3 regions of the Paenibacillus sp. GCM10027629 genome follow, and region 3 is predicted to be linked to each of the others. Evidence: riboswitches for the same ligand, from Rfam matches in the RefSeq annotation. Region 3 holds a riboswitch; each other region holds the start of a gene.
The links. A riboswitch is a leader RNA that binds a small molecule or an ion and turns the genes downstream of it on or off. The one in region 3 is predicted to bind cyclic di-AMP.

Region 1 (8,023 bases), on a different contig from region 3:
TGTGCTTATTTACAAAAAAGTGAGCTGTTTTTCGAACTAACGAATCACAGCAGCGTTATTGGGCCTAAATTGGGTAGTTTGAGGTGCTTTTTCTAGAAATAACGATGCTGGAGTTCGTTAGATGAGATAAGGCCTCATTTCTCGAGGAATAAGAACCGTACGATTCGTTAGCGATGTCATGCGAATAGGTAATCCGATAGAACAATTAAAATGAGTGATTACTCACTTCTCAAGATGAAGGAAGTAACATATAATAGGGGTGTATTGAAAATGAGTGATCACTCACTTTTATGAGGAGCGTGAATTCCTTGTCCAACATCTTAGAAATTCGCGATATATCCCGTTCTTTTCACGGGCGAACCGTCCTGCAATCGATCCATCTTCAGGTCGAGCGCGGCGAGCTTTTCGGCTTACTCGGGCCATCCGGCTCCGGGAAGACAACCTTAATCAAGTTAATGACCGGCATGGACCGTTCCGACAGCGGGGAAATTCATATCCTTGGCGAGAAAGTCCCAAAGCTCTCCCTCTTGAAGCGTATCGGTTACATGGCGCAATCGGATGCACTGTATAATGAGCTAACTGCTCGTCAGAATCTGCAATTTTTCGCATCCCTCTATGGACTGAGTGGGGCTAGACGGAACGAACGGATCGATGCGGTACTGCGTGTCGTCGATTTGCTCGATCATAAAGATAAGACCGTTGCAGCGTACTCCGGCGGCATGAAGCGACGGCTATCACTCGCGATCTCTCTCCTGCATGAACCAGAATTGCTTATTCTGGACGAACCGACAGTCGGTATTGACCCCGTGCTTCGGCAATCGATTTGGCAAGAGCTGCTCGCCTTGCGCGATCAGGGAACGACGATTATCCTCACCACACATGTCATGGATGAGGCAGACAAATGCGATCGCATTGGCCTCATTCGTGATGGTCACTTAACCGCTGTCGATTCCCCTGCAGCACTCAAAGAACGAAGCGGTACAACGACGCTCGAAGATGCGTTCATTGTCCTTGGGGGAGGTGTCCTCGCATGAGAACACGTGCATTAGCCTTACGAATCATTCGCCAGTTCCTTCGCGACAAGCGGACACTCGCGCTTATTTTCCTAGCACCGCTGCTTATCTTAACGCTGCTGAACTTCATCTTCAACGGTCAACCGATTACACCGAATATCGGTACTGTCCAGCTTCCCGCCCCGGTCATCGAGCGGTTAAATAGCACAGATGCGAATGTTACAACCTATACCAATCAAGCGGAAGCGAAGCAAGCCCTAGAAGCTAGAGATCTCGATGCGATCCTATCGCTTACAGACGGCAAGCCTGACTTGATACTCGAAGGCAGCGACCCCTCGATGAATCAAGCGATTCTCCTTCGGCTTCAGAAGGTGATGCAAGCGAATACGCCGACGATTCAACCGAACATTACCTATTTGCATGGAAAAGAAGGCATGTCCTCCTTCGACTACTTCGGACCTGTTCTGATCGGATTCTTCTCCTTCTTCTTCGTATTCATGATCGCCGGCGTCTCCTTCCTGCGCGAACGCACGACAGGAACGCTTGAACGGCTGCTTGCTACACCGATCCGGCGCTCCGAAGTCGTCGGCGGATATCTATTAGGGTTCGGCATCTTCACCTTGCTGCAAGCCACGCTTATCACGTGGTTCGCCATTGAAGTGCTCGGCATGTATATGGTCGGCAATTTTGGGCTCGTGCTCCTAATCAACCTGCTGCTCACCTTGACGGCACTGACACTCGGCACGCTGCTCTCCTCTTTTGCCAGCAGCGAGTTCCAGATCATTCAGTTCATTCCGCTCGTCATCGTCCCGCAAGTGTTCTTCTCCGGACTCTTCAATCTGGATGCAATGGCGCCTTGGCTGCAGAAGCTGAGTTACATCATGCCGCTCTATTACGGGGCTGATGCCATGCGAGGGATTATGATTCGCGGGGAAAGTATTGGCGACATTCAGCTCGATATCTATATCCTGCTTGGATTCTCGATCGTCTTCGCACTACTCAATATCGCAGCGCTGAAGAAGCAGCGCGCGATCTAATCTAGCAAGGAGTTGACCTATATGACCAAATCGCTGGAGCCATGGATGGAGGAGCTCTTGCAAGGCGATCCTACCGCTCCACGAACCGCCAAGCAAGTGCGAATCTTCGAAGCAGCGATTGAAATATTCGCGGAGAAAGGCTATGCGGCATCTTCAACGAGCGAGATCGCCCAGCGGGCTGGCGTCGCGGAGGGAACGATATTCCGCCACTTTAAGACCAAGAAGGACCTGCTGCTCTCGATCGTCACACCGGCCATGGTGAAGCTGCTTGCCCCCTTTCTTCTGAGAGAGTTCAAAGATGTCCTCTCCAGAGATTACGATAGCTTCGATCAGCTCCTTCGGGCACTGATCGACAATCGCATTACTTTCCTGCAGCAGAATCGCAGCTTGTTCAAAATTGTGGTGCAGGAATTGCCCTTCCACCCCGATCTCCAGAAGCAGCTGCAGCAGCTCGTCTTCAACGAGATGAAGGGACGATTCGAGAGAATTATTCATAAGCTGCAAGGCGAAGGAAAGCTGATTGATCTCCCCTCCCTCACCATTATGCGGCTTAGCGCCTTCTCTATCTTGGGCTATGTACTGTTCCGTTCCATCTTGGAGCCCCAAGAAGGATCAGATTGGGATGACGCACTGGAACGTGAAGCCACGATCCAATTTATTATGAAAGGGTTGGCACCTTAACAAAAGACGGGCTGCTTCCCAGCATCACTCTGAGAAGCCACCCGTCTTTTATTTTACCGTTATGATGTTATTGATTCACAGCCTTCATCGCTGGCTGCGACGCCGCCGAACGGCTTGCCTTCTGCGGGAATTGCGGCAGCTCATTCACCGAGACAATCGCATCTGTCTTCTTCTTCGGCTTCTTCCAATATGCTTCATTCCCCGGCAGATCATCGAACCATGACGCATCCTTCGGACAAGGCAGCATCATAAATTTACCGTAATGGTCATCTCTCGATTGATGATACTTCAAGTAAGCTTTTCCTTTCTCAATCGCGAGAATTTCGATTTTACCGGATGTATGACTCATCGATAGTCGGATTCTTTTGCCGAGGCCGGATGTCTTCGCTTTGGCTTCTTCAACGAGGCGATACACCTGTTCGAGCGGCAGGACAAAATCCCGATTTCCCGCAACAGGGCGGTTAACGAAGAAGTAATATGGCGTGACCCCCGCCCAAGACAACTTATCGAGCAATTCCGCTAAGACATCAGCGTTATCATTAATGCCCCGAAGGATCGGGGTCTGATTCACGACGATCGCTCCAGCTTGATGTAACGCCTCAAACCCTCGTCTTGCTTCAGGCGTTATTTCACGCGGATGATTGATATGGGCCATCACATAGATCCGGCGATCACTATTCGAGAATGTCCGAATGGTATCGAGCAGCTCCTCATCCTCATAGATGCGCATCGGGTTGAACACGGGAATTTTGGAGCCGAGCCGAATAATCTTCACATGTTCAATGTCTCGCAATTGCTCAATAATCATTTTCAATTTGGGTGTTGCCAGAATCAAGCTATCTCCGCCTGTCAGGAGCACATTGTTAATCTCCGGATGCTGCCGAATATATTCGATGCCCGGACTCACATCCGACATCGCTTCTTTTACATCATTACGGAACAGACGTTTACGGAAGCAGTACCTGCAGTACGCACCACATACCTCGGATACGATGAGCAGAGCCGTCGTCTTATACTTATGCTGACAACCCGGAACCACGTAATTCGTGTCCTCATCGGACGCATCCCATCTACCGTATTCGGATAATTCTCCCTCATTCGGGATTACCAATTTCTTAATCGGGTCATTCGGGTCGTTCCAGTCAATCAGCTTCAAGTAATAATCATTCACGCGAAATACGAACTTCTCCGTTATTTGCTTCAACTTCGCCCGTTCTTGCTCCGGGATCTCCACAATTTTATCGATATTCGTGATATATTTCGGCTGTGCCATATTGTTGTTCCTCCTTGAAAGTCAGATTTATGGTAACGCTGTGTCCCTCCTCTCGTTCTTCAACATAAAAAATGACCCGCAGTCCGCAAGCGTAAGCATGTGCTTCGTCCTTGCAGGCAACCGGGTCACTCTCGATTAGACGCAAAAAGACCCGGTTCAACGGGTCAGGGGTGCGGAAAAAGTGTCTATGATTGACCCATCCACTGCTGACGAGGTTAGCTGTCGGGCTCGGGAAAGATGGTTCCCTACAATACATCCTTGATTCGCCCCTAAAAATTGGTTCCCCCGCTTTCCGATCTCATATCCGGAAATTAAGCGTATTTCCATTTTACAACAATTTATCTTAGACAGTCAAATATTAAATTATCGTATATTTCAAGAAGTCACATTTCAACCTAATTGGCGCCGGAAATGCTGCGGTGTCGCATGGTAGACCTTCTTGAACATTTTCGCAAAATAGGAGAAATTGCTGTATCCCAGCGATTTGGCAATATCCGAAATCGGCATCGACGATGTAGCGATTAATTCCTTTGCTACCTTCATCCTTTCATTCAAAATGTAATCCGTGATCGATTCGCCCACTTCACGCTTGAATAGCCTGGACAAATACGCAGGATTCAGATGCACATACTCCGCGAGCTGTTCTCTTGTAATCACTTCGCTCAGATGATCGGCGATGTAACGTTGAACTTGTTCAATCACTGAATCGTTCTGATGCAAGGAATGGGACACCAGCCCGATGAGCTTCAATGCCCAAGCATGCATCTGATCCAGTGTTCGAGGTGCGGCCCCGTTCAATTGCCCCTGCCCCTCATGCAGCAGTTCATGCGCAGACACCCCATTCTTGTGCAGGATGTAATGAATCATCTGAAGAAATCCATGATTGAATGCCTGCAGTGCGCTCGCAGATAGTCTTGCGTCCGACCGGAACGCTGCAATACACCGCGCCAGCTCCTTCTCGATCTCTTCCCGCTTCCCCTGCTCGATCAGAATCGTCCAAGCAGTGAAGAGCGGCAGCTTCATCATGCCGGTCTTCTCCCGGTTGCGCAAGAAGTACACTTGATTGGATTTGTGCAAGTTGTTGTATTCCAGCTCGAGCAATTCATGATACATCTCGCTCACGTTAAATAACGAAGTGACTTCCCCAATATAGCAAGAGATCTGACAATTGAAGTACTGCTGACAAGACTGAATATACTCCTGGCACGCCTCGGACAGCCCTGCACTTCCGCTATGCCCCTCGTCCAAATAACGAATCACGACATTCACGCCCTGACGTGTCTGAATGACAACCCCATTCGCCTCATGCAGCAGCAGCTCGGACGCCCCCTTCCGAATGGCATACTCCATCATTTCTTCATCTCTTGTACTGAACTCCCGTTGCCATGCTTCAACACTAATAAGAAGAGGTAAAATCTTAATATCCGGCTTGAACGTCAGATCATGCTCCTCGAGCAAACTCTGCACATTGGTCGGTGTACAGGTAATGCGATTCGAGAGTACGTCATTCCAGAATTTATCGGCAATGAGCGGCTTCTTCTTCGTCCAGAGATCATAATAGGGCTTGTATTGTTCGCGCAGCTGCAGCAATTCCTTCTCCTGCTCAATCGATTGCAGCATCTTGGCCAAGGTCGACTGCAGCACTTCATATTCCACAGGCTTGAGCAAATAATCGAAGCTATCGAGCTGGACCGCTCGCTTCACGAAGCTGAAATCGGCATGTGCTGTCAAGAACACCGTCTCGGTCGCAGGCGAGTGTGCATTCACCCATTCAAGCAGCTCAATACCCGTCCCCTTCGGCATCTCGATATCACAGATGAGAATATCGATCGGTGTACGTTCGAATACCTTCATCGCTTCCCGCATGTTATAGGCTTCATGGACTTCCGATACTTGCAGCTCCTCCCAATTCACACCGCTCTTAATCCCCAGCACAGCATAAATCTCATCATCCACGATCAGCGCTCTATACATCGTTACCCCTCCCAAGGTCCACTATCATAAGAACTGAACTGCGTAAGCGTGCGATAAGGAAGTACAAGCCTCACTTTCGCGCCGGCACCCGGCTCATTCGCGAATTCAAGCACTGCCGCTTGCCCGAAAATATGTTTCAATCGATGATGCACATTCCAGATGCCGAGATGCTCATCCTGCGGCTGCGTGAAGTAACTTCCATTCTGCAGCGATTCAAGCGCCTCTTCAGGAAACCCGCTTCCATTATCCACAATGACGATTTCATATAAATCTGGCTCTGCTAAGCGAGCTATACGAATCTCCATGTGAAACGGACGATCCATAAAATCAAACCCATATTTGATCGAATTCTCAATGAAAGGTTGGATTAGCAGAGGCGGAATACAGGCTCTATCCAGTCCTTCCGCAATATGGTACGAATACGTAACCCGCTCAGGGAAACGCAGCTGCTGAATCCGGATATAGCTCTCCATATGCTCCATTTCCTCCGCAATCGTCACAACGACTTGATTCGTCTTTGTCGCGAATCGGAAATATTTCACCAGATTCACGCACATGACCTGAATCAGCTTGTAATTCTTAATCTCAACCAAGTTGTAGATGATGTTGATCGAGTTTAGCAGAAAATGCGGATTGATCTGGAGCTGTAGATGCTTCAATTCTGCCTTATGCGCCTTAATTTGCTCCTCGTAGACGTTAATCTTCAACGCCTGAATTTCAGAAGCCATATCGTTATAAGCATCATTAATAATCGTGAACTCTCTCGTCTTCGGATTGTGCAGGCGGAAGGACCACTCGCCTTGCTTGATCTTACGCATCCCGCGGATGAGGTTGTTCATCGGTTTCAGCATAATGTCATTGAGATAGATCAAATAAATAATCAATAAGAAGCCAGCCAGAATCGGGATAATAAAAATAAAGCTGCGGAACTTCGTTAATTTCTGCAATAGTTTCTCTTCCGGAATAAAGGCGCTTAACATCATATCCGTATCCTTGATTGGATTGCTGACGACGATATAATCCTCTTGCTGCAGTCGGAACCGTTGATAGGTGTCATTCATCCCAGCAAGGAGCGAGGCATCTAGCTTGGCTTGTTGAGTGCCCTCTTTGTTCGTCATAATGTCGCCTTGTTCTGTCAGGAATGCCGAGAACCCCTCTTGTCCGAGGCCAATGAAGTCTAGCGGAATCATCAGGTTTCGTAATCGTACACAGGCTCCTAGATAGACACCCGACCCCGTATCCACAATACGGACCAATGCATATTCGTGAAGAACCGGGATGACTTTCCATTCACGAAAATATGGACTGTCTGGCTTCGCATCCTGCAGCAGGCTGCCTAACGTCGATTGCAGCGCTTCCATTTCCTCATAGCTGGTCGCCTTCATCGCCGTGTTGAAGAAATCTTTGTTCTGAATCGTATAGATAAATTCAAAATCAACGCCACTATTGAACCGATGGTCACGGTTCAAGATATTCAGAACACGTCCTTTATTGAGGAAATATTCATCCGGGTCATGAATCGACCGAGGCAGCGCGATAATATTCGGATCTTCAATCGCAAGGTTATAGAGCAAATTCACCTCACGGTTAAGTAGCGTCTGAATCTGATTCGAATAGAGAATAATCATATTCTTATTCGATTCAGCGACCTGCTCTCTCACCGTGTTGGATGCATAGAAATTGTTATAGAGCAGCAGCACCATCAGCGGAATCGCGAGGGTCATAAATCCGATAATTAGCTTAAATCGAAGAGAATGGCGTATACTCATAGATTTCCTCCCGCTTCGGTCATGGATCTTCATCATTAGACACGCAATCGATACTAATGTGATGATAGCACATAAGGAATCCCTCTCGGTTCACTTTTGCAAGCGCCCCGTGAAGGATTCCCTGTTGTATTGTTAATTCATGCCTATTTTTGCGCGGCAGCCCACTCCTGCAGCTGCTTGTCGACCTCTGCCTTCACTTTGGCGAATCCAGCCGCATCGCGTTTCTCTTTCCATTTCGCAATCGTCTTCTCGGCATCTACCGCACCTGTTCCGAGC
Region 2 (8,023 bases), on a different contig from region 3:
GGATCGGGGAAAAGTACTTTTCTACGATGCCTTAATCTGCTTGAAGTTCCTACGAAAGGAACGATCCAATTTGAAGGGAATGCAATTACAGATAAATCGCACAATATCAATGCCACACGCGAGAAAATGGGCATGGTGTTCCAGCAATTTAACCTGTTCCCGCATATGACTGTCTTAGACAATATTACGCTTGCGCCGCTAAAGGTATTGAAGAAGGACAAAGCTTCGGCGGAGCAAATTGCGCTCGATTTACTTCGCCAAGTTGGTCTCGAAGATAAGAAGAATGCTTATCCTTCGCAATTATCCGGTGGGCAGAAGCAGCGTATTGCGATCGCTCGTGCGCTTGCTATGCAGCCGCATGTGATGTTGTTCGATGAGCCGACATCAGCGCTTGATCCAGAAATGGTCGGGGAAGTGCTGGATGTCATGAAGTCCCTCGCAGCACAAGGGATGACGATGGTGATCGTCACGCATGAGATGGGATTTGCCCGCGAAGTCGGTGATCGAATCGTGTTCATGGATGGCGGGAATATTGTCGAGGAAGGCGATCCGCAGACGGTATTCAGTCATCCGAAGCATCCGCGTACGCAAGAATTTCTTAGCAAAGTACTCTAATCGAGTCGTTCTTACAATCCTCCGTCCAAGCAAGGACGGGGGATTTTTGCATGAGAACCCAGTGACACGGGTATTGTGATAAATTGTTGGTGAGGTACCGAAATTTAGGTATTGACAAAAAAAGTTTCCCTAGTACAATTTAATTAGTAGAACATTTATGATTCCTCTGAATAAGATGCATTGAAGTGGCTTTTATTTTTACCCTAAAAGTTGCACTAAGGAAAAATATTTTGTCCAATACACAATTGACATAGACAGGTATGAGGAAAGTACCACCAGTAAGATAGGAGTGATTGTTATGGAGAACAATGTAGAAATGAAACCATTGAGTGAACCAGCTTTTGCGAAGAAAGCATGGCGACAAGAACGGGATCAGCATTCTTTACCTGAAGTTTATCGGTCCATGAAAATTCCTAAGACAGGTTCATGGCTCAAGAAGTTTTTAGCATTTGCGGGCCCAGGTTATCTTGTTGCCGTAGGTTACATGGATCCGGGGAACTGGGCGACGAGTATTGCCGGAGGTTCGATGTTCGGCTATACGCTACTGTCCGTTATCTTCATTTCCAACTTGATGGCGATGTTACTGCAGGCACTTGCTGGCAAACTAGGGATCGTAACGGGGCGTGATCTTGCGCAAGCTTGCCGAGATCATTATACGAAACCAGTGAATTTCGTATTGTGGGTGCTGTGTGAGCTGGCGATAGCCGCTTGTGATTTGGCCGAAGTCATCGGGGCAGCGATAGCGTTAAATTTGTTATTCGGGATTCCACTTGTATATGGCGTATTAATTACCGCAGTGGATGTCCTCATCGTTCTGCTCCTTCAGAACAAAGGGTTTCGATATATCGAGATATTAGTCATTTTATTGATCGTAACGATTGGCGGCTGTTTTGTGGTTGAATATTTCTTATCCAGACCGGATCTTGGTGGAATTGCACGTGGATTCATTCCTAGTGCTGAGATCATTACGAACCCAACGATGTTGTATATTGGCATCGGAATTCTAGGGGCCACCGTCATGCCTCATAATTTGTATCTGCACTCATCCATTGTACAGACCCGGGGCTACGACGAGAACTCGGCAGGGAAACGTCAAGCGATTAAATACTCGACTTGGGATTCATCCATCGCCCTATTATTCGCGTTATTCATCAATGCATCGATTTTGATCATTGCATCTGCCACCTTCCATGAAGCGGGTATGACGAGCATTGCGGATATCGGAGATGCCTATCATATGTTGACACCACTACTCGGCACAACACTAGGCAGTATCGTTTTTGGGGTCGCTCTACTAGCATCGGGCCAGAACTCGACGTTAACAGGAACGTTAGCAGGACAGATCGTCATGGAAGGTTTCCTGAATATTCGACTCAAACCATGGCTGCGCCGCTTAATTACGCGGATGATCGCTATTATTCCAGCGGTTATCGTAACGGTAATGTATGGTGAGAAGGGTGTTAGTGATTTGCTCATCCTGAGTCAAGTGATTCTCTCGCTCCAGCTGTCCTTTGCAGTCGTACCACTCGTGAAATTTACAAGCGATCCTGCTAAAATGGGTGAGTTTGTAAATAAGTCTTGGATCAAATGGACGGCATGGTTCGTAACTATCGTCATCATTGTATTGAATGCATATCTGTTATACAATACCTTCTTTGGTTAAATAAAAGTCGTTTTATCATTGGAAGACCTATTCGATTCGAGCCTCAAAACTCGAAGAATAGGTCTTTTTGCTGTAATTGTATCAAAAAATTAATCATGAAAAATGCTGATACACCGCGTGGTTGCGCGATTTGTTAAAATTTGCTTGCGCACTGGTTACAAAATTGTGATATATTGATTGAGCCGAAACTTCGCTTGTTGAAGTGCGGGGGATGATTCACAGCTGAATGGATAATACCAAAATCCACAAGAATCGATTCAGCTAGGGGTGAAGCGCCATGAGCGTAGGGTTGTATCCTCAACCCAAACCCGACAACTAACCTCGTAGGCGTATGAAAAGGAGGAATTATGAAAATTTTTAATCTGAAGAAATTGTCCATTACGTTGTTTACTGCATTCTTAGCTGTTCAATCGATTACTGTTGTTGCAGCAGCGCCTTATTACGCGAAAGACGGAGATACGTTCTTCAAAATCGCAAAGACGAACAGCATCGATATGAATGATCTCATGAAGGCGAATCCGAACGTCGATCCACTCAATATCTATCAAGGATTAAAGATTGAATTTCCTGGAGCCAAAGAAACAAAAGCTGAGGTTGCCTCAGCACCGCCTGTGGCAGATTCGAAGGTGACTGCAAAATCTGCATCGGAGCCTACAGTGATTAAAGAAGAGAAACCAGAGCCAAAGAAAAAGGAAGCAGCAGTGTCTGCATCGTCTGATAATGTGGTCCAAATCTCTGGAGAGCCTACAAGCTACAAGAAGTCCTTGAATGTGAAAGCGACAGCCTATACAGCAGCTGCAAGTGAGAATGGATCGTGGGCAGGATTAGATTATTTCGGTAATCAATTAACGCATGGTACCATTGCTGTTGATCCTAAAATGATTCCGCTAGGAACAAAGGTATTCGTGACAGGTTACTCATTCAATGGTCTGCCAGCCGGTGGGTTCGTCGGTAGAGCCAATGACATTGGTGGCAGCATAAGAGGGAATCGCATTGATATCTTCGTAGATACAACGCAATCGAGTGCAAGTAAATTCGGCATTCAAAATGTAAAAGTATTTGTATTATCCTAAATGCGAAAAACGCTTCCCATCCTTGAACAAGGATGCAGGAAGCGTTTCTGCGTTCATCGCGTTATGCATTGTTCTTACGCACATGAAACATATCGGTGAGTGTGACGAATTGATAACGCTTATTTTTTAATCGTTCAATCACGCGAGGCAGAGCTTCCAACGTTCCATTCAAGACGCCCCCAACATTCCCTCCAGCATGCTGCAAAATGATCGAACCCGGCCGGGTTGTCGTTAAGATATTGCTCATGACCCTTTGAGCGCTAAGACCTCGCCAATCCTGCGAATCAACATTCCAATTGACAATGATATACCCTTGGCTCCCAGCCCACCTTACTTGCTGCTCATTGATCTCCCCATAAGGGGGGCGAATGAACTTAGGGTGATACCCGATAATTCGATGCAGTATGGCGTCCGTCCGCAAAATTTGCTGTTTGAATTTGACCATGGACAATTTCGTGAGCAGAGGATGATTGTAGGTATGGTTGCCAACGAGATGTCCTTCTCGAACCATACGTCTTATGATATCAGGATGTTTTTCTGCTCGGTAACCCATTACGAAAAATGTCGCTTTCACGTTATATTCTTTTAACACATCTAGCACTTTACCTGTGAATTCATCAGGCACGTCATCGAAAGTTAGGGATACGCGCCTGGCATTGGAAGCTCCGCTATTCTTGAAAATCGTAGGGTACTTATGGCGCAAAGCGGATAATGCTCGATAGCTTTCTTCAGCACGAGATTGTCGTCTAGACTTGGCACGCTCGGATTTCTTGCGATGTGAGACCGTTTGTCTTGTCGTACCTGGTTCAGGCTTATGATCCGTTCCCTTGGAATGAAGTGTAACAGGGGATGTCTCTAGCGCCTTGGGTAGCGGTGAGGAATTTGAAGAATTTGAACAACCGCCACAGAGAACCAGCAGGACTAGGAACAATATACAACACGAACGCAAGCGAATCCCCTCCCTTCATACTCTGATATGCACATTCGGAATCCGTCTCCTTGTTATGTCCTTTTCAATGGTGAATTATGCGAATGTTACCAAAGGAATCAAGCTCAAATGTGAACATTGTCACAGCTTCTGCTAGCATGGCAAGTCATAGTATAAGGAGGCCAAAACCCTGTATATTAGGAGGGCGCGTGTGAATATTGTTAAGTCGAATGTCAAGATCGCAAAAGACGTATACCTGATGAAAATCGAAGGACAGTTTGAAGGGCGAATGGGGCAATTCTACATGCTACGGGCGTGGTCAGATTATCCTGTGCTTTCCAGACCTATCAGTATATATGATCTCAGTGAGCATGAGATTAGTTTCTTATATCACGTCATTGGGGAAGGGACAGAACGTTTCAAGCAGCTTGAAGCGGGGGACTCAATTCAGCTGGAAGGCCCGTATGGCAATGGCTTCCCAGAGGCTCAAGGCAAAGTGGCGCTCGTCGGTGGGGGAATCGGTATCGCGCCATTATATCTAGCTGCGAAGCAGCTGCATCAACCAGATATATATCTTGGGTTTAGCCGAGAATCCTATCTGGTCGATGAATTTAGGCCCTTCGCAGGCGATGTTGTCTGTGATGTAGGCGGAATTATTGTGAATCAAATCGATTACGCAAAGTATGACACGATTATCACGTGCGGACCGCATGTCATGATGCAAGCTTTGGTGGAACGTGCGCAAGGATCGGGTGCAGAAGTCTATGTTTCGCTGGAGAAGCGGATGGCTTGTGGGATTGGTGCATGTCTTGTATGCAGCGTCATGTGCCAAGGTGGAAATCGAAAGGCGTGTGTGGATGGGCCGGTATTTGCAGCGGAGGAGGTTCGATTTGATGCTTAACATGGCATGTGAAATTGCGGGTGTACCTTTTAAGAATCCAATTGTGATGGCGTCAGGTACGTTTGGTTTCGGTAAAGAATATGCCAAGCTCTACGATATCAATCGACTTGGCGGTATTTCAGGTAAAGGGTTGACCCTTGCTCCGAAGGCAGGAAATCCTGGTGTTCGTGTCTGGGAGACCCCTTCCGGTATGCTGAATAGTGTCGGTCTTGAGAATCCGGGGATTGAATACTTTCTGAAAGAAGAAGCCCCGTATTGGGAGATATTGGATACGGCGCGGATCGTCAACCTTGGCGGCGGGTGTATGGAGGATTATCGGATCGGTGCAGAGATGATTACAGCGCATGAGAAGAAGCTGAGAGAAGTTGGACGCTGCTCCATCGATATCATCGAGTTGAATATTTCATGCCCGAACGTGAAGGAAGGCGGGATCGCCTATGGCGTTCAGACAGAGACAGCACGACAGGTCGTTCGAGAAGTTCGTCAAGCGACATCACTGCCTCTCGTCGTGAAATTATCGCCAAATGCTGAGAACATTGCAGAGATGGCGTATATGTGTGAAATAGAAGGTGCGGACGGGGTATCACTCATTAACACGATATCGGGAATGAAGATTGATACGCGTTCTCGCAAAAGTGTCTTCCACAACCTCTATGCAGGCTTGTCAGGTCCTGCGATTAAGCCAATAGCCTTACGCATGGTACACCAAGTGGCTCAGCATGTGAAGATTCCGATTATGGGTATGGGCGGGATCACGACGGCGAGTGATGTCATCGAGTTTATTATGGCTGGGGCTTCGGTAATCCAGATCGGCACGTACAACTTTATGAATCCACGTGCAGGTGAACAGATGACAGAAGGTATCAAGAAATGGATGGAACAAGAGAAGGTCTCTACGCTGGAAGAAATTCGTGGGATCTTATAATGAACATAAAAAACACAGGGAGAGTAGATTCCTGTGTTTTTTATTTTTCTTAACAACGGAGTTCGTATAGAATACAATCCAATACGTGAACCGATCGTGCCGAATCCGCACTTTATGAATGATTTTATTTAGGTTATGAAAAAAATTCGAAACCGGATTCCAAATGACGACGTAATACAGTAACATAAACATAATAACAGATCCATTGAGGAGGAGTACCACATGTCTATTTTCAAAAGATTACGCGACCTAACTCTATCGAATGTCTATGCTCTCATTGAGAAAGCTGAAGATCCAGTGAAATTGACGGATCAATATATTCGTGACATGACGGAAGACTTGGAAGATGCCGAGAAAGCCGTTGCACAACAAATCGCGATTGAGAAGAAATTCAAGCAGCAATATGAAGAGCAAGTAGCGCTCGTGAAGAAGCGTGAAGAGCAAGCACACATGGCGGCGCAAGCGCAAAACATTGATCTGGCCCGCCGTGCATTGGAAGAGAAGAGATCTGCTGAGCAGAAGATGAACGAGTTCAAAATTGGTTACGATCAGAACAAAGCTGCAGCAGATAACCTTCGCGGTAAGCTTGAAGAAATGCGCAAGCAATTAACCGAGATGAAGAACAAGCGTGAGACGCTGATTGCTCGTTACAACGCGGCGAAAGCGCAAAATGAAATCAATAAAGCGATGACTGGCTTTGGTTCTGATACAGCAGCAGCGGGCTTAAAACGGATGGAAGAGAAAATGCTGCAAATGGAAGCACAGGCTGAAGCAAGTAATGAGATGGCTTCCAAAGACAAATCGCTCGATGATGAATTTGCGGCACTGAACAAAGACAAAGTAGTTGATGATGAGCTTGCAGCGCTTATGAAACAATACGAGAATAAATAAATAAGATAAGTACGATGGTTGTAGGAAGGAAGGGGAGCGCGAGGGCGTTTTTCTTCCTTTCCCAATGAATGGAACCTTTTTGGAGGAGGCTTAACATGACAATCGCAATTCAGGATATTCTGCGAATTCTTGTCTGGACGGGGATGGGCACGGTTCTACTCTGTGTCATTATGTTCGTGGACTCACTGTTTACACCGTATAAAGATATGGACGAGATCAAGAAGGGGAATACAGCCGTAACAACTCGCTTCGTTATGAAGCTGCTCGCGCAAGGTTATATCCTGTCCTCATCGATCGCAAAGACGGATAGTCTCTGGGATGGGCTTATCATCTCGTTCGTATCCTTTATCATCCTGCTCGTGATTGAATGGATTGTTCGCTTGGTATTGCGCAGAAGCTTCGGTCTGAAGCTGGATGAAGGCACGAAGGAAGGTTTTATGCCGCATGCATTATTCGGAGGTTCTCTGCATATTGTCGGAGCATTGATCATCTCCGCTTGTCTGTAATGAAACCGACGGTATCTAAGATTGAAGGAGCGTAAGACATGAGTATATTCAATCGTATCAAGAACATACTAGCGAAGCCCGAGCCACCCAAAGCGGAGCGAAACATTCTGCAGCTTGGGCCTGGTGATGCTGTAGAAGTATCATTAGTCACTTATCAAATTACGGGAAGAACGAATAACCGTCAACGGAATGCCGTTGTCTTGACATTACAGGATGGGAATACGATTCGTTATTTGCATATTGAGGAACGCGAGCAAGTCGTCTATGCTTTGTACGAGCCAATTGATGGCCGACTCGATGAACCGGATGAAGTTCCGACGACCATTGAAATGGAAGACCGTACGTATTACATGGAAGAGCAATATTCCGGTAATGTGCTCGTAACGGGCAAGACGCCATTCATGCAAGCAGGGGAGCAATATGTATGGCAGTATCAATCGGATGATTATAAGCTGCTGCGCATCGAATGGCAGAATGGAAGATTTATGTTATATGAGGGTGACAAAGTGATTTCTGGAGAT
Region 3 (8,023 bases):
AACTGAAGAAGGAGAAGCGGAGTTTAGGCAAAACCTAAATGAGCATCGGACTTCGAAGTTGAAAGCAAGATTCGACGTCGAAACAAACCTCCCGAATCACATCATGATCATAAGCCGATTTTGAACTTCCATATATGGAGAAAAAAAATATACCTTCTGGGCAGGTTAGGCCGCGGAAGGTACCAAGGAGATATAAAAAGGTTAGAATTAATAAGTTTGGTAAATCTATTATATACTAATTTTTTTATTTTGTCACAGGTGTTGGGATATCTGATAAGCATTCGTGACAAATTATTTTTCCCTTAAAGTATGTAACGTTCTCGGCATTACCACAGAAAATACAGGCAGGCTCGTATTTTTTAAGCATAATACGCTCACCATCAACATAAATCTCAAGCGCGTCTTTTTCCCCAATGCCTAATGTGCGGCGTAGTTCAATCGGAATAACGACGCGACCCAACTCATCAACTTTTCTTACAATGCCCGTACTTTTCATCATTTTGTTATTGCTCCTCTCACCAATTAAAGAATCGACAAATGTCGACATAGTTCTATGTTTTTCATGAATATAATAGTACCAAGCATTCCCAAAATAGTCAACCTATAAAATCAATGCTAGACCTAGCAATATATGGGCTGCTACTAGTTGTAGATAAATAAAGGGAAGACAGGTTTTTGGGTCTGAAAGTCTACGAAAATGAATTGGAAAAATAAAACTGACACGATTCGACAAAATCTATAGTTGTGCGACTTTATTCTAGTTCTATAGGGAGGGAAAGATATATGTACAGTTTACAATTACAAGAAGAAAAGGTATTTAAAGACCCAGTACATAAATATATTCATGTGCAGGATCAGACCATTTGGGACTTGATCAATGCCAAAGAATTTCAGCGATTACGCCGCATACGGCAGTTAGGAACGTCTTATTTAACCTTTCACGGGGCGGAGCATAGCCGATTCTCGCACTCCTTGGGCGTGTATGAGATTACGCGCAGGATTATTTCGCAATTCGAACGAAGCGGGTATTCAGATTGGCCGCAGGAAGAGCGGCTGCTTGCACTGTGTGCAGCGCTGCTTCATGATCTTGGCCATGGACCGTTCTCACATTCGATTGAAGAGGCGTTTCAGATGCATCATGAAGATTGGACTTGTCGAATCATTCGAGAGAACTCGGAAATCCATGAGGTTCTACGGCGAATATCGGATGACTTCCCTGAGCGGGTTGCATCTGTTATTCAGAAGACGTACGATAAACCTATTGTTGTTCACCTTGTATCCAGTGCACTTGATGCGGACCGTATGGACTATTTACTTCGAGATGCGTATTTTACCGGTGTGAATTACGGGACATTCGACATGGACCGCATTCTTCGGGTGTTAAGACCTTATCGGGGCCGCATTGTTGTGAAAGAGAGCGGTATGCATGCGATCGAGGATTATTTGATGTCGAGATACCAGATGTACTGGCAGGTTTATTTCCATCCCGTGACACGCAGCTCTGAAATTATCCTGCGACAAATTTTCAAACGGGCACAAGAATTGTATGACAACGAATATTCGTTCCAATTCATGCTGGAGCCATTGCCTTCTTTATTTGAAGGAAAAATTTCAATGGAGCAATATATACGCCTCGATGAGGCTTTAATTCAGACAGTATTTATGCAGTGGACGCAGGAGCAAGATGAGATCCTTGCGGATCTGTGCGATCGGTTCATGGAGCGTAAATTATATAAATATGTCACGTTAGATCACTTGGATGATCAGCAGAAAGATAAGATACATGAGCAATTCGTACATGCAGGGTTAAATCCAGCCTACGATCTGGAAATTGACTCGCCAACGGACTTATCCTATTCGATTTATCGCTCAGGAGAACATCCGATGGGCAAGCAGATTGTGCTCTTGAATCATCATGAACAGCTTCGGGAAATTTCCGAAGTATCCGAAATTGTGCGTTCAATCAGCGGCATTCGCAAAGGCAAATTCCGTTTGTATTTTCCTGAAAATAAACTACGCGCCGTTGCCCACCTGCTTGATCGGGAAATTTCTAAATTATTCGATATGCCAACGACATAATCAAGGACAAAAGATATCAAATTAAGACATTAGAAGGAGATTATGAACTGATGTTATTCGACACACATACGCATTTAGACGCAGTACAATTCGACGAAGATCGGGAGGAAGTCATTGCAAGAGCGCTGGAGCAAGGCGTTACGCAGATGATTAATATCGGGTTTAACCGTGAGACGATCCCGACGACCATGAAATTGGCGGAAAGCTATGATTTTATCTATGCTGCTGTAGGCTGGCACCCGCAAGATGCGATTACGATGCAGCCTGGTGACCTCGAGTGGATTGAAAAGTTATGTGCACATGAGAAGGTTGTTGCGATTGGTGAGATCGGACTGGACTACTACTGGGATACCTCACCAAAGGATGTGCAGCATCGCGTATTCCGTGAACAAATTCGGTTAGCAAAGCGTCTTGATATGCCGATCGTTATTCATAATCGGGATGCGCACGAGGATGTCGTTCGCATTTTGCGCGAAGAGCATGCTGAGGAATGTGGAGGCGTAATGCACTGTTTCTCCGGCAGCTGGGAAATTGCCAAGCAATGCCTAGATTTGGGGTTCTATATTTCATTTGGTGGCCCCATTACATTCAAGAATGCAAGGGTTCCCAAAGAGGTGCTCGCGAACGTTCCGAATGACCGATTTTTGATCGAAACAGACTCGCCATATTTGACGCCGCACCCCTATCGCGGGAAGCGAAATGAGACAGGTTATGTACGTCTTGTCGCGGAGGCAGCAGCGGAAATAAAAGGGCTGAATTTGGAAGAAGTTGCTAAAATTACGATGAAAAATGCCCAAGCCTGTTTCCACTTAGGATGAAAAACGGTGAAAAACGCATGAAAAACTTAATAAACGGGTGAAATAGGTAGTTTTCATCTCAAAAATCGAAGAATATTACAAAATTTTAACCATTAATATCTAAAAATGAGTTTGATGCCTTCTTTACAAGCATGGAGCATTCAGAGTATGATTCAAATCAGAGTTTGAATATTGTTCCATCCATTTTGTATCGCTGAGTCTCCAAATTGGAGAGCGGGGGAACCGATATGGACCTTCTCAGGAGGGTTCGTAATTGATTTCTTAATGGGGTGAATAGAGGGCTTCTCGCCATGAGCGGGATAGCAATCTTAGGGCGACTCTCACGTCCGAATCCGACAGCTAACCTCGTAAGCGTGCAGGGAGAGGTACCCTCGTGCGGCCATCAACTATTGTTTCCAACAGGAAGCCACGAAAGAGACCCTCTTTACGCTAGGCTTCTTTTCTTTTGAATAAAGTTGAGTAGGACGTCATACTGTTACAGAACAGGAGGTGGGGGGACGTACCTAACAGAGGATGGTGTACAGCTGTCACATGCAGGTTGATGCGGCCGTTGTGCAAAAATACAGTATATAGTCTTCGTCAATTTATGATCATGCTTAACACCTGACGGCGGGACTATGAAGGAGGTCTGAAGACGTGGGCGTTTTCCAAACTGAGGAATCCCATGGTACACGATCATCCAGCATGTCTTTCGCATTGCGATGGATGCATGAAAACGTGCGTTTGATATCACTCGTGGCTCTACTGTCACTCGCGATGACTTTCATGTTAATGGTGGTGCTGAATGTTTACGCCAAGAAGGATATTTCTCTGGTCGTAGACGGACAACATATCCAGGTCGAAACGACAAACACAGTATTACAGCACCTACTGGATGAACAAGCTATACAAGTCGGCGCATACGACAAGCTGTCGATGCCGCTCCAATCGGAGCTTAAGGATGGTGACAGCGTTGAAATTTGGCGTGCGGTTCCCGTTCTTGTCACAGCAGATGGTCAGACAAAAAACTTGTTTACGACCGAAAAAACAGTCAAAGAAGTACTCGCAGCTGCGAATATACCAATATCTGAAGACGATAAAATTACACCTGCGCTGAATACACCGATTTCGAACAAACTGGATATTAAGATTACACGCGTCAGTACGAAGTTGGTAAATCGCGAAGTATCGATTCCTTTTGAATTCGTCAAAAAACCCGATGCAACGCTCCTGCAAGGCAAACAGAAGCTAATCCAAGACGGAAAGTCTGGACTTGTTGTTCAGAAGATTGAGAAGGTCTTCGAAGATGGCAAGTTGGTTTCGATCAAAATGGTTGATAAGGCCTATAAATCCAAGGCAACACACAAGATCGTTGCTTATGGTACAAAGAAACCTGAGGCTAAAGTCCGAACTTTGTCTGCTAGTGGACCAGGGGTTGCGAAAATTCATAGCCTTGGTAAAGAAGTGAAATATGCAAAAGTGCTGAAAAATGTAACGTTAACCGCCTATTCTTCGGAAGAAGATGGCATTGGAACGCGGACGGCTTCAGGCACGACCGTAACCGAAGGGCGCACAATCGCTGTAGATAAGGACGTCATTCCGATTGGTTGGTGGGTATACATCGAAGGAGTCGGATTTAGACGAGCGGAAGATACAGGTGGCGCTATTAAGGGCAATAAGATTGACGTGTATATTCAATCCCTAAAGACAGCGAATAAATTCGGCCGTAAGAAGGGGCATACCGTCTATGTGATTGGACCGGTCAAACCGTCGGCGAGCTAATGAGGGTCGTAATTCTAGGCCATGCTTCATTTGCCAATCGTGTATTAATCATATAGTATTATCCATAACAATATGCCATGATAAGAAGAGGGAAACCTCTTCTTTTTGTATTTTGCGGAAGAAAAGAAAGGAAGCGGATTGTACATGATTAAGGAAGTCATCGTGGTCGAAGGGAAAGACGATACCACGGCCATTCGGCGGGCTGTAGAGGCCGATACGATCGAGACCGGGGGGTCTGCCATTAACAATGCGATATTAAAGCGTATTGCGCTGGCTCAGGAGCGTCGAGGCGTAATCATTCTGACAGATCCGGATCATGCCGGGGAACGTATTCGCAAGATTATATCGAATCGTATCCCGGGCTGCAAGCACGCTTTCTTGAAGGAAGCGGATGCCACCTACAAAGGGGACATCGGTGTAGAGAACGCATCGCCAGAAGCAATCCGGTATGCGCTGGATCATCTACGAACGGAATATGAGAAGAATGAACAGCTCATCGATTGGGGTGATCTGATGGATGCAGGACTAATTACCCATCCGAATGCAGCGAGTCGCAGAAGGGCGATGGGGGATATACTTGGGATTGGCATGTGCAACGGAAAGCAGTTCTATAAACGGTGCGGCATGTTCCAGATAAGCCGAGAAGAGTTCTTGGCCGCGTTAGAGCAAATTGAAAATGAAGGGCTGTAGAAATGATGAAAGAAATCAATTCAGCTGGGGCACGCATCGATATTGCGACGCCGAAGCGGACGAAAGATATTATTGGAAAGCATGGATTTTCATTTAAGAAAAGTCTAGGTCAGAATTTTCTGATTGATATGAATATATTGAACAAAATTGTAGATGCTGCAGAACTTGATGAGACCATGGGGGCTCTTGAGATTGGACCTGGGATCGGAGCGCTGACAGAACGTCTTGCGCAGACGGCAGCAGAAGTGACAGCAGTAGAGATCGATACACGATTGATTCCGATTCTGGAAGAGGTACTTGCACCTTATCCGAATGTAGGCGTCGTTCATGGAGACGTGCTGAAAGTGGATTTGAAGCAAATTTTCGAGGAGCGGTTCTCTAAGGTAAGCAAAGTCAGTGTCGTAGCGAATCTTCCTTACTATGTTACGACGCCCATTCTTATGAAGCTACTCGAAGAACGTCTACCGCTGCAAAATATTGTGGTGATGATCCAGAAGGAAGTGGCGGACCGGATGGCTGCTCGCCCAGGTGGGAAAGACTACGGCAGTCTAAGTGTAGCAGTCCAATATTATTGCGAGCCAGAGCTGGTATGTACGGTACCGCATACGGTGTTCATTCCACAGCCGAACGTGGAGTCTGCTGTGATTAAGTTGAAGGTGCGGGATACACCGCCAGTTCAGGTCGCAGACGAAGCCCATTTCTTCCAAGTAGTACAAGCCTCGTTCGCGCAGCGACGGAAGACGATTGCGAATAACTTAAAGGCGAGATTCTTCAATGAAGGCGGCCGTGAGGCGCTGGAAGCCGCGTTACAGGAAGCGGGTATTGAACCTCAGCGCCGAGGCGAAACGCTAAGTATCGCTGAATTTGCGCGTCTTAGCGACGTATTGTTGGCAGCAGGACGGGTATAACCGCTAAAATCCGGTTGATTGCAGGAAATCGATGTGGATTCGAACAGAAGATAGACACCAATCCATGGGCACCTCCATACGATAGACAGAAGAGGTGATTTGGGCCATGAAGCAAGGAGATCTTGTCGTTCGAAAATCGTATGGCGGAGACGTCACATTTCGCATCGAGGCATTTATGAAAGATTTAGTGATTATCAAGGGGATTGACTTTCGTCTATTGGCGGATGCTCCCACGAATGATTTGATGCCTGTAACCGAGGGGAAACCTCTACACTATAAAGAAGAGCAGGCGTTTATTCGTGCGAAGGAATCGACTCGGCTTCTGGAACAGCATAGACGCGTGCAGACCGAGCGGAACCAGGCAGATTTGAATCAGAAAATGATGAACCACCAACCTTACTTTGAAGTACCCGGCAAAGTGCTCCACTTGGACGGGGATCCGAATTATTTAAAGAAGAGTCTAGATTTGTACAATCAACTGCGGGTCCCAGCCGAAGGCCATTACGTGACAGAAGCAAACATGGCTGACGTCCTCTACCGACTGCTTCCCCGTGTAAATCCGGATATCGTTGTCATTACCGGACATGACGGCGTCTATAGGCATTTGAAGAATCGTGATTTGTACAGCTTATCCAGTTATAAGAACTCTCAGAATTTCGTGAATGCCATCAAAACGGCACGGCAATATGAACGGAATTTCGATGTATTGAATATCGTTGCAGGGGCATGTCAGTCGCATTTCGAAGCACTGCTCCAAGCAGGTGCGAACTTCGCAAGCTCACCGGGACGTATTCTCATCCATGCGCTAGATCCGGTGTATGTTGCAGCGAAGGCATCTTTTACACCGATCCGGGAGACGATAAATATTGTGGAAGTTCTCTCCCAGACGATTACGGGAACCGACGGTATGGGTGGTATTGAGACGCGGGGAAGTTATCGAATCGGTCTTCCGAAACTTCGAGACTTAACTAATTTGGACATTGTTCCGTCGATTCCGTGAATAATTTTCGAAATTTAACAAATTTTCCGTTGACAACTTCAAATAATCGTTGATATAATATTCAGTTATTTGACATCACCCCTTGAATTGGTTATAATGGACAAGGAAAGAGGTGGTAGTTGACAATGGCTAAAAATGCGCTGTTGGAAATTAAACGTAGCCTAGAAGCCCATGTCGGGCGAAAAATTATGCTGCGAGCAAACGGTGGTCGCCGAAAGACCATTGAACGTACCGGTGTACTTGAAGAAACCTACCCATCTGTTTTCATTGTTAAACTTGACCAGGACCAGAACGCATTTAAGCGTGTTTCATACAGTTACGCCGACATTTTGACGGAATCTGTGGAATTATCGGTATGCGAGGACGATGGCCAAGTGCGCATCACATATATCCAGAATTAAGGCTTTTGTAGTAAGCATCACGGCAGCCCTTCGGGGCTGTCTTTTTTCATGGAGTGATAAGTGAGTATGATCTGGATAGGGAACAGCCATACTAACGATAAGGGCAGCGAATACACTCCAGTCATAAATACATCCCTTAAAGGAGGACCTGAGATGAGCCGCAGAAGAAGTGTCATGTCAGATCAATTGAAAGTTGAGCTTGCAAAGGACCTCGGGTTTTATGAGACAGTCCAGAATGAAGGTTGGGCCAACATCCGAGCCAAGGATGCAGGAAATATGGTTAAACGCGCCATCCAATTGGCTGAACAAGCCGCATCAAGAAAATAATCATCATGAGCGAAGGATGTCCGACACAGGTGGCGTTCT

Region 1: it holds a riboswitch for cyclic di-AMP, as region 3 does, so the genes downstream of both, ACFQZR_RS25825 (KamA family radical SAM protein) here and ACFQZR_RS27790 (resuscitation-promoting factor) in region 3, are expected to answer to the same signal.
Region 2: it holds a riboswitch for cyclic di-AMP, as region 3 does, so the genes downstream of both, ACFQZR_RS16270 (3D domain-containing protein) here and ACFQZR_RS27790 (resuscitation-promoting factor) in region 3, are expected to answer to the same signal.

What each region holds. Positions count from the first base shown of each region.
Region 1 covers NZ_JBHTGZ010000017.1:28,687-36,709, reverse strand. The annotation lists gene ACFQZR_RS25840 (ABC transporter ATP-binding protein) at 291-1,034, shown strand; gene ACFQZR_RS25835 (ABC transporter permease) at 1,031-2,050, shown strand; gene ACFQZR_RS25830 (TetR/AcrR family transcriptional regulator) at 2,072-2,731, shown strand; gene ACFQZR_RS25825 (KamA family radical SAM protein) at 2,799-4,004, opposite strand; cyclic di-AMP (ydaO/yuaA leader) riboswitch at 4,194-4,332, opposite strand; gene ACFQZR_RS25820 (response regulator transcription factor) at 4,395-5,978, opposite strand; gene ACFQZR_RS25815 (sensor histidine kinase) at 5,981-7,747, opposite strand; gene ACFQZR_RS25810 (ABC transporter substrate-binding protein) at 7,891-8,023, opposite strand, start outside.
Region 2 covers NZ_JBHTGZ010000009.1:1,470,425-1,478,447, reverse strand. The annotation lists gene ACFQZR_RS16280 (amino acid ABC transporter ATP-binding protein) at 1-615, shown strand, start outside; gene ACFQZR_RS16275 (Nramp family divalent metal transporter) at 914-2,278, shown strand; cyclic di-AMP (ydaO/yuaA leader) riboswitch at 2,449-2,623, shown strand; gene ACFQZR_RS16270 (3D domain-containing protein) at 2,626-3,351, shown strand; gene ACFQZR_RS16265 (polysaccharide deacetylase family protein) at 3,413-4,300, opposite strand; gene ACFQZR_RS16260 (dihydroorotate dehydrogenase electron transfer subunit) at 4,491-5,180, shown strand; gene ACFQZR_RS16255 (dihydroorotate dehydrogenase) at 5,173-6,105, shown strand; gene ACFQZR_RS16250 (PspA/IM30 family protein) at 6,328-6,996, shown strand; gene ACFQZR_RS16245 (DUF350 domain-containing protein) at 7,098-7,502, shown strand; gene ACFQZR_RS16240 (DUF4178 domain-containing protein) at 7,541-8,023, shown strand, end outside.
Region 3 covers NZ_JBHTGZ010000021.1:8,654-16,676, forward strand. The annotation lists gene ACFQZR_RS27775 (AbrB/MazE/SpoVT family DNA-binding domain-containing protein) at 245-499, opposite strand; gene ACFQZR_RS27780 (HD domain-containing protein) at 784-2,079, shown strand; gene ACFQZR_RS27785 (TatD family hydrolase) at 2,130-2,897, shown strand; cyclic di-AMP (ydaO/yuaA leader) riboswitch at 3,079-3,265, shown strand; gene ACFQZR_RS27790 (resuscitation-promoting factor) at 3,534-4,658, shown strand; gene rnmV (ribonuclease M5) at 4,803-5,348, shown strand; gene rsmA (16S rRNA (adenine(1518)-N(6)/adenine(1519)-N(6))-dimethyltransferase RsmA) at 5,354-6,256, shown strand; gene yabG (sporulation peptidase YabG) at 6,363-7,256, shown strand; gene veg (biofilm formation stimulator Veg) at 7,382-7,657, shown strand; gene ACFQZR_RS27815 (small, acid-soluble spore protein, alpha/beta type) at 7,811-7,984, shown strand.